Regions from separate parts of the Streptomyces syringium genome, predicted to be linked through region 1. Evidence: riboswitches for the same ligand, from Rfam matches in the RefSeq annotation. Region 1 holds a riboswitch; the other holds the start of a gene.
The links. A riboswitch is a leader RNA that binds a small molecule or an ion and turns the genes downstream of it on or off. The one in region 1 is predicted to bind cyclic di-AMP.
Positions count from the first base shown of each region.

Region 2: it holds a riboswitch for cyclic di-AMP, as region 1 does, so the genes downstream of both, JO379_RS13790 (LysM peptidoglycan-binding domain-containing protein) here and JO379_RS16075 (M23 family metallopeptidase) in region 1, are expected to answer to the same signal.

Region 1 is NZ_JAGIOH010000001.1:3,651,208-3,654,521, reverse strand. It holds gene JO379_RS16080 (PP2C family protein-serine/threonine phosphatase) at 1-1,160, shown strand, start outside; cyclic di-AMP (ydaO/yuaA leader) riboswitch at 1,381-1,546, shown strand; gene JO379_RS16075 (M23 family metallopeptidase) at 1,558-2,844, shown strand; gene JO379_RS16070 (MFS transporter) at 3,043-3,314, shown strand, end outside.
Region 2 is NZ_JAGIOH010000001.1:3,125,397-3,128,710, forward strand. It holds gene eno (phosphopyruvate hydratase) at 1-566, opposite strand, end outside; gene JO379_RS13790 (LysM peptidoglycan-binding domain-containing protein) at 860-1,585, opposite strand; cyclic di-AMP (ydaO/yuaA leader) riboswitch at 1,589-1,771, opposite strand; gene JO379_RS13795 (transglycosylase family protein) at 2,031-3,029, opposite strand; gene JO379_RS13800 (cytochrome P450 family protein) at 3,196-3,314, opposite strand, start outside.

The DNA.
Region 1 (3,314 bases):
TCGTCGGCGGCGCCGCCTTCGACTACTTCACCCCTCCCCGCTTCACCTACGCCCCCTTCTTCTGCTCCGCCCCCCTCGTCGCGGCGGCCCTGCTGTCCCTGCGCGCCACCGCGACGACCGCCGTGGCGGCCGTGGGCGCGGCCATCACCCTCGCGGTCTACCACCGCGTACAGGACACGGCCGAGTCCACGACCGAGGTCGTCACCGTCACGGCCGTCTCCCTCCTCGCCCTCGGCCTGAACCGCATCGTGCGCCACGGCGACCAGCAGCTCGCCTCCGCGCGCGGCATCGCCGAGGCCGCCCAGCGCGCGGTCCTGCCGACGCCGCCCGCCCGCATCGCCGGGATGCGCGTCGCCGCGCGCTATGTGGCGGCCCAGGCCGACGCCCGGATCGGCGGCGACCTCTACGCCGTCCAGGACACCCCGCACGGCGTGCGCGTCATCGTCGGTGACGTACGCGGCAAGGGCCTGGGCGCGGTGGAGGCCGTCGCGGTGGTGATCGGAGCCTTCCGGGAGGCCGCCGAGCAGGAACGCACGCTCGAAGCGCTCGCGGCACGGCTGGAGCACGCGTTGCGGCGGGAGGGCAGACGGCGCGCCAACCTGGACCAGTCCGAGGGCTTCACCACCGCCGTCCTGGCGGAGGTGCCGCCCGGGGCGAACACGCTGCGCCTGGTGAACCGCGGCCACCCGCCCCCGCTGCTGCTGCACATCGACGGGCGGGTGGACGAGACGTACCCGGAGGTGCCGGCGCTGCCGCTCGGCATGGGGGACCTGGGCGGGTGGCCGGACCGGGCGGAGGAGCGGGAGTTCCCGGCGGGTTCGACGCTGCTGCTGTTCACCGACGGGGTGACCGAGGCGCGGGACGCGGACGGCGTCTTCTACGTCCCGCAGGAGCGGCTGCGCGGCAGACAGTTCCGGAGCCCCGACGCGCTCCTCGACCTGCTCGCCGCGGACGTGGCCCGCCACTCGGGCGGTCACACGGCCGACGACATGGCCCTTCTGGCGATCCGGCGCGGTGACGGCTTCCACCATCCCGTGGCCGCCGCGCGCGGCACCCTCACCGCGACCGTGACGTCCACGCGGACGCATACTTCCCCGCACGGATCTGCTGCCGTTTCTCCCCCCGCTTCCCCCGCTGCTTCTCCCGACGACGGTAAATGATCTTGAATCGGCACGTGCCGCGGATGTCGGCTGACGAGGGATCAACTCCGTGGTGTTCCGGTAGCGCGCAGTAACTCGCCTGCCGGGAAACCCGCGTGTCCTGTGAAGTAGGCCCCGAAAGCCGGTGGGTTCGGGCGTTCGGCTTGGAATCCGCCAGCCATGTCTATTAACGTTCGATAACGCAGCGCGGTCGTCACAGCCGCCGCAAGAGGCGGCACCGTGCGCCTTCGCCGAATCCCGCGGGCACAGCACCATCTGCACCACCAGCGACAACCGGGAACCGGGGAACCACCAAACTTGGGGTGAATCGGGCCGTACTCCGGCCCGTAGGAGACCTTCCTGCTCCGAACCCGTCAGCTAACCCGGTAGGCGAGAAGGAAGGAAAGGAGTCGCCCTCGTGGCGTCCAACAAGCCTGCCCCCGGCGATGGTTCCTACGAGTCGTACGGGCCCTACGGGTCGTACGAGCAGCCGGAGCCGACCGAGCTGTACGGAGCCGGGGCCTACGCGCCGGAGCCTTCGATCGTGCCCGCGTACATGACTCCTCTGACGCCCGAGCCCGTCGTCGCCGCCCCGTCCACCGTGACCCCCGTGGCCGCCGCCGAGCCGGCCGGGGAGCCCGGGGAGGTGTGGAACCCCACCGCGGAGTCCGTCGCCCCGGTCCGCGGCAGACACCGCGTCGTCAAGCAGCGCGGCGGCACGATGGCCCGCAGTGGCGCGGTCCTCGGTGTCGGCGTGATCGCGGCGGTCGGCGCGGGCGGCATGGCGACCGCCCAGGACCGCCCGGCGACGCCGATATCCGTGCCCGACGTGGCGCAGAACATCCCCGGCTTCGGTGCGCTGCTGGCGGATGACGACGACAAGAAGAAGGACTCCGCTTCCGGCTCCGCCGCGGCGCAGGCTCCCGGTGCCGATCAGCCGCTGACCCAGGCGGGACTGTCCGCCGAGGAGGCGGCCCGGGGCACGTCCGACGCCGGCGAGGCGCTGCGCGCCCGCATCCTCCAGCAGGCCGAGCACCAGCAGAACCTCGGTGACGAGGAGGCCCGCGAGGCCGAGGCGAAGAAGGCCGCCGAGGCCCACCGGAAGGCGGCGGCCGAGAAGGCGGAGCAGGCTGCCGCCGAGAAGGAGAAGGCGGAAGCCGAGGCGGCGGCCGAGAAGAAGAAGGCGGAAGCGGAAAAGGCGGCCGAGAAGGCCGCCGAGAAGTCTTCGAACGAATCTTCCGACGAAAATGCGAGCGAATCCGGGAGTGGCGGGTCGGAGCCCTCGGGCGGGGGCGGCGGCCACAGCTCGGGCTCGTACTCCCTCCCCGTCGGCTCATACACGCTGACCGCGGGCTTCGGCCAGGCCGGCGACATGTGGTCCGCGAACCACACCGGCGCGGACTTCGCCGCCCCGACCGGTACCCCGGTCAAGGCGGTCGGCGGCGGCACGATCACCAGTGCGGGGTGGGCGGGCGCGTACGGCTACCGCGTCGTGCTGACGCTGAACGACGGCACCCAGATCTGGTACTGCCACCTCTCCTCGATGGTGGTCACCTCCGGCCAGGTCTCGGCGGGCGACGTGATCGGCCGGGTCGGTGCGACCGGCAACGTCACGGGCCCCCACCTGCACCTGGAGACCCGGCCGGGCGGCGGCTCGCCGGTCGACCCGCTGTCGTGGCTGCGCGGCCGAGGCCTGGAGCCGTAACGAGGCCTGCAGCCGTAAGGGGCGTGGGGCTGCTTGTCGGGGGCGCGGGGCAGTTTCGTAAGGGGTACGGGCGGGAAACGGCTCCTACGAACGTAGAGGCCCTACGCCCACTGCCCGTCCCGCACGACGTCGATAATCGGTCCCGATAACCACACCTTTGCCACGAATGCTTCAGGTTCAGGTGGGAACTCGGGGTGTGTGACGGATGCGACGATCACCACCTCAGTGCCTGCCCGCCTCGACCGGCTGCCCTGGTCCCGGTGGCACTGGACGGTGGTGATCGGCCTCGGCACCGTCTGGATCCTGGACGGGCTGGAGGTCACGGTCGTCGGCAATATCGCCGGGCGTCTGTCCGAGAAGGACAGCGGCCTGTCCATCACCTCGGGGCAGGTCACGGGCCTGGCGGCGGCGCTGTACGTCGCGGGCGCCTGCGTCGGGGCGCTCTTCTTCGGCCGGCTGACCGACCTCTT
Region 2 (3,314 bases), 530 kb from region 1:
AGGGTGTGGTAGACCTCGGTGCCCCAGCGCAGCGCCTCGGAGAAGGACTCCGCGCCGATCGGCGCGATCATGAACTCCTGGATGTCCACGTTGGAGTCGGCGTGCGACCCACCGTTGAGGATGTTCATCATCGGAACGGGCAGCAGGTGCGCGTTCGGGCCGCCGAGGTAGCGGAAGAGCGGCAGGTCGGACGCCTCGGAGGCGGCGTGCGCGACGGCGAGGGAGACGCCGAGGATGGCGTTGGCGCCGAGCGAGCCCTTGTTGTCGGTGGCGTCCAGGTCGAACATGGCCTGGTCGATCAGGCGCTGCTCGGTGGCGTCGTAGCCGACGAGCTCCGGGCCGATCTGCTCGATGACGGCGAGGACGGCCTTCTCGACACCCTTGCCGAGGTAGCGGTTCTTGTCACCGTCGCGGAGCTCGATGGCCTCGAAGGCGCCGGTGGAGGCGCCGGACGGCACGGCCGCACGGCCCGTGGAGCCGTCGTCGAGGCCGACCTCGACCTCGACCGTGGGGTTGCCTCGCGAGTCGAGGATCTCGCGAGCTACGACGACGTCGATAGACGGCACGTGCGTCTCCTTCGTGTGTGTCTGAAGTTCTGCCCCCGAGCCTAACGGGCTCCGGGGGTTCCCCCCGCCGGTGGACCACCTGGCGAGCCGAAAAACCGCACAAATGCCGAGATCATCGGACGAATAGCCGATGTGTTCGCCGAGCGGAGAATCCGGACACCGGGGGCCGGGCAGTCGAGTCGTCCCCGGAAACGGCGGAGCCCCGCTCCGGCGCGCCCCGGGGGGAAGGCGCGTCGGAGCGGGGCGGTCCGCTGTGAGCACTGGGGGCGCGGCGCGGTGGCCGGCCCGCCGGATCAGCTGAGGTGCAGCTGCTGGCCCACGAAGATCAGGTCGGCGTTCTCGACGATGTCCTTGTTGAGCTCGTGCAGCTTCTGCCAGCCGCCCTTGACCTTCTTGGCCTCGGCGATCTTGGCGAGGGTGTCGCCGGCCTTGACCTCGTACTCGCCGTCGCCCTTCTTGAAGGACTTCGGGGTGGCCTTCGGGGCCGGGGCCGGGGCGTCGTCCTCGTCGTCGGCCTGGGCCTGCGGGGCGGCCTTCGGGGCGGCCTGCTGCTTCGGGGCCTGGCGCTCGCTGCGGTCCGCGTGCGACTTGGTGGAGGTGCCGCGCGAGGACGAGGAGGAGGAGCCGGAGGTGTCGACGTCGGCCTTCGGGCCGCCGGCGGTCAGGCCACCGGCGCCGGCGCAGCCCCAGGCACCCGGGCCCTGCATGGCGAGCAGCTTCTCGGCGACGGCGATCTGCTGGCTCTTGGTGGCGTGGTCGGCGCGGTCGGCGTAGGCCTGGCCGCCGGCGGCGTTCCAGGACGACTGCGAGAACTGCAGGCCGCCGTAGTAGCCGTTGCCGGTGTTGATGGACCAGTTGCCACCGGACTCGCACTGCGCGACGGCGTCCCAGGTGTCGACGGAGGCGGCGCTGGCGGAGGTCGCGGCCATCAGGGGCGCGGCCACGGCGACACCGGCGACACCGGCGAGCGTGACGATGCGAACGGCCTTGGACGGACGACGGTGCTTGCCCTTGGACATGAGTCGTTTCCTCACCGACGCCTACGAGGTGAGCTGTCGGGTTCGGGCTGTGAGTTGCCCGGCCTGGTGTGCGGTGCACACTCGGCTTCACCCCAAGCCGTCCCGCCCCCGTCGGTCGAATGACCGGCTGGGCCGTTCCGGCGCCTACCTTGGTTCCCCCGCTCCTGCCTACGGCGCTTTCGCGACGACCCCTCCGGCCGCCGGCAGGATTCGGCGTGGCGGCCGTGGTGCTCGCGGTGGCGAGCGGTGACGACGTTAGACACAGCCGGCGTACGGGTTCAAACCCCTGATTCCAGCCACAGTTGCCTCTTGTTACCCACGGGAACACCTTGTTTCCGCAGGTGAGAGACCATGAACAAACTCCGGACGAGCGCCTTCCGACCAGAAGTCAACGAGACCCATGTCTCACTTTCGACTGGAACGGACATTCCCCGCGAAGTCTGCTCTATTTCCCGGCTTTTTTCTTGACCTCAAGCTTCTGACCAGGCTGGATCAGGTCCGGATCGGCCCCTACCACCTTCTTGTTGTCCTCATAGAGGGAGGACCAGCCGCCCTCGACGGCGTGCTGCTCCGCAATGGCTGACAGATTGTCACCGGGGCGCACCGTGTAGTCGCCGGCGCCCGGCTGGTCCGTGCGCGTACCCCCGTCGCGCGAGGCGCGGCCGTCGTCCGAACGCGGCGTCCCGGAGTGCTCCTTGTCCGTGCCGTTCGCGCCGTCCGTGCCGTCCGAGCCGTCGGTGCCGTCGGGCGTCGGCGTGCCGGAGGGGGTGCCGGGTGTGGTCGAGGGGATCTCGGTGGGGTCGTCCGTGGAGGGCTTGCGGTGCTTGCCGCCCTCGGACGATCCGTCCGTGGGGTGCGCGGAGTCGCCGGGCACCGGCTCGGTGGGCTTGCCGGTCGGCTCGTCGGTCCCTGTGGGCGCGGACGGCGAGGGAGAGGAGTCGGGGGACGACGGGGACGAGGGGGACGGCGAGGAGGAGGGTTCGGACGGCTTCTCGGTCTCGGAGGAGTCGGGAGAGGGGGTCGACGGGGTGGAGGGGGTGTTGCGCGTCGGCGCGGGCTTGGCGGGCGCCTCCGGCTCGGGGGTGTGCGTGCTGCCGGGGTTGACCTCCGGCGCCTTGCCGCCCTTCGCGAGCCCCGAGGACACCGCGCAGCTCGGCCAGGCGTCCGGGCCGCGGCTCGCGAGGATCTTCTCGGCCACGGCGATCTGCTGCGAGCGGCTGGCGAGGTCGGGGCGCGGCGCGTAGTCCGTACCGCCGTTCTGCTGCCACATCTCCTGCGTCATCTGCAGTCCGCCGAAGAAGCCGTTGCCGGCGTTGGAGCTCCAGACGCCTCCGCTCTCGCACCGGGCGACCTTGTCCCACGTCTCGGCCTCCGCGGCGTTCGCGCCGGTGGCGGCGAGCAGCGGCATGGCGAGGGACGCGCCCGTCACCCCCGCCGCGACCACGATCGCCGGTACCTGACGGGGTCTGCGGTGTCTACCGTTGCCGGAGCGCATGCGTTGGCCTCTCGTTGGCGGCTCAGTTGATGGTGGTCGAACATAGCGACGGACCACAGGAGTCACAAGCCGGTGTAGCGGAGGTCACGCGAAGGTCACGTGAGTTGACGTATGGTCATCTGATACGCGCAGTGAATTCCACCGGAAGCGTGCGTAGACCACGCATAATCAGCCCGCCGCGCCACCTCAACTCCTCCGGGTCGGCGGCGAGTCGCAGGTCCGGCAGGCGGCGCA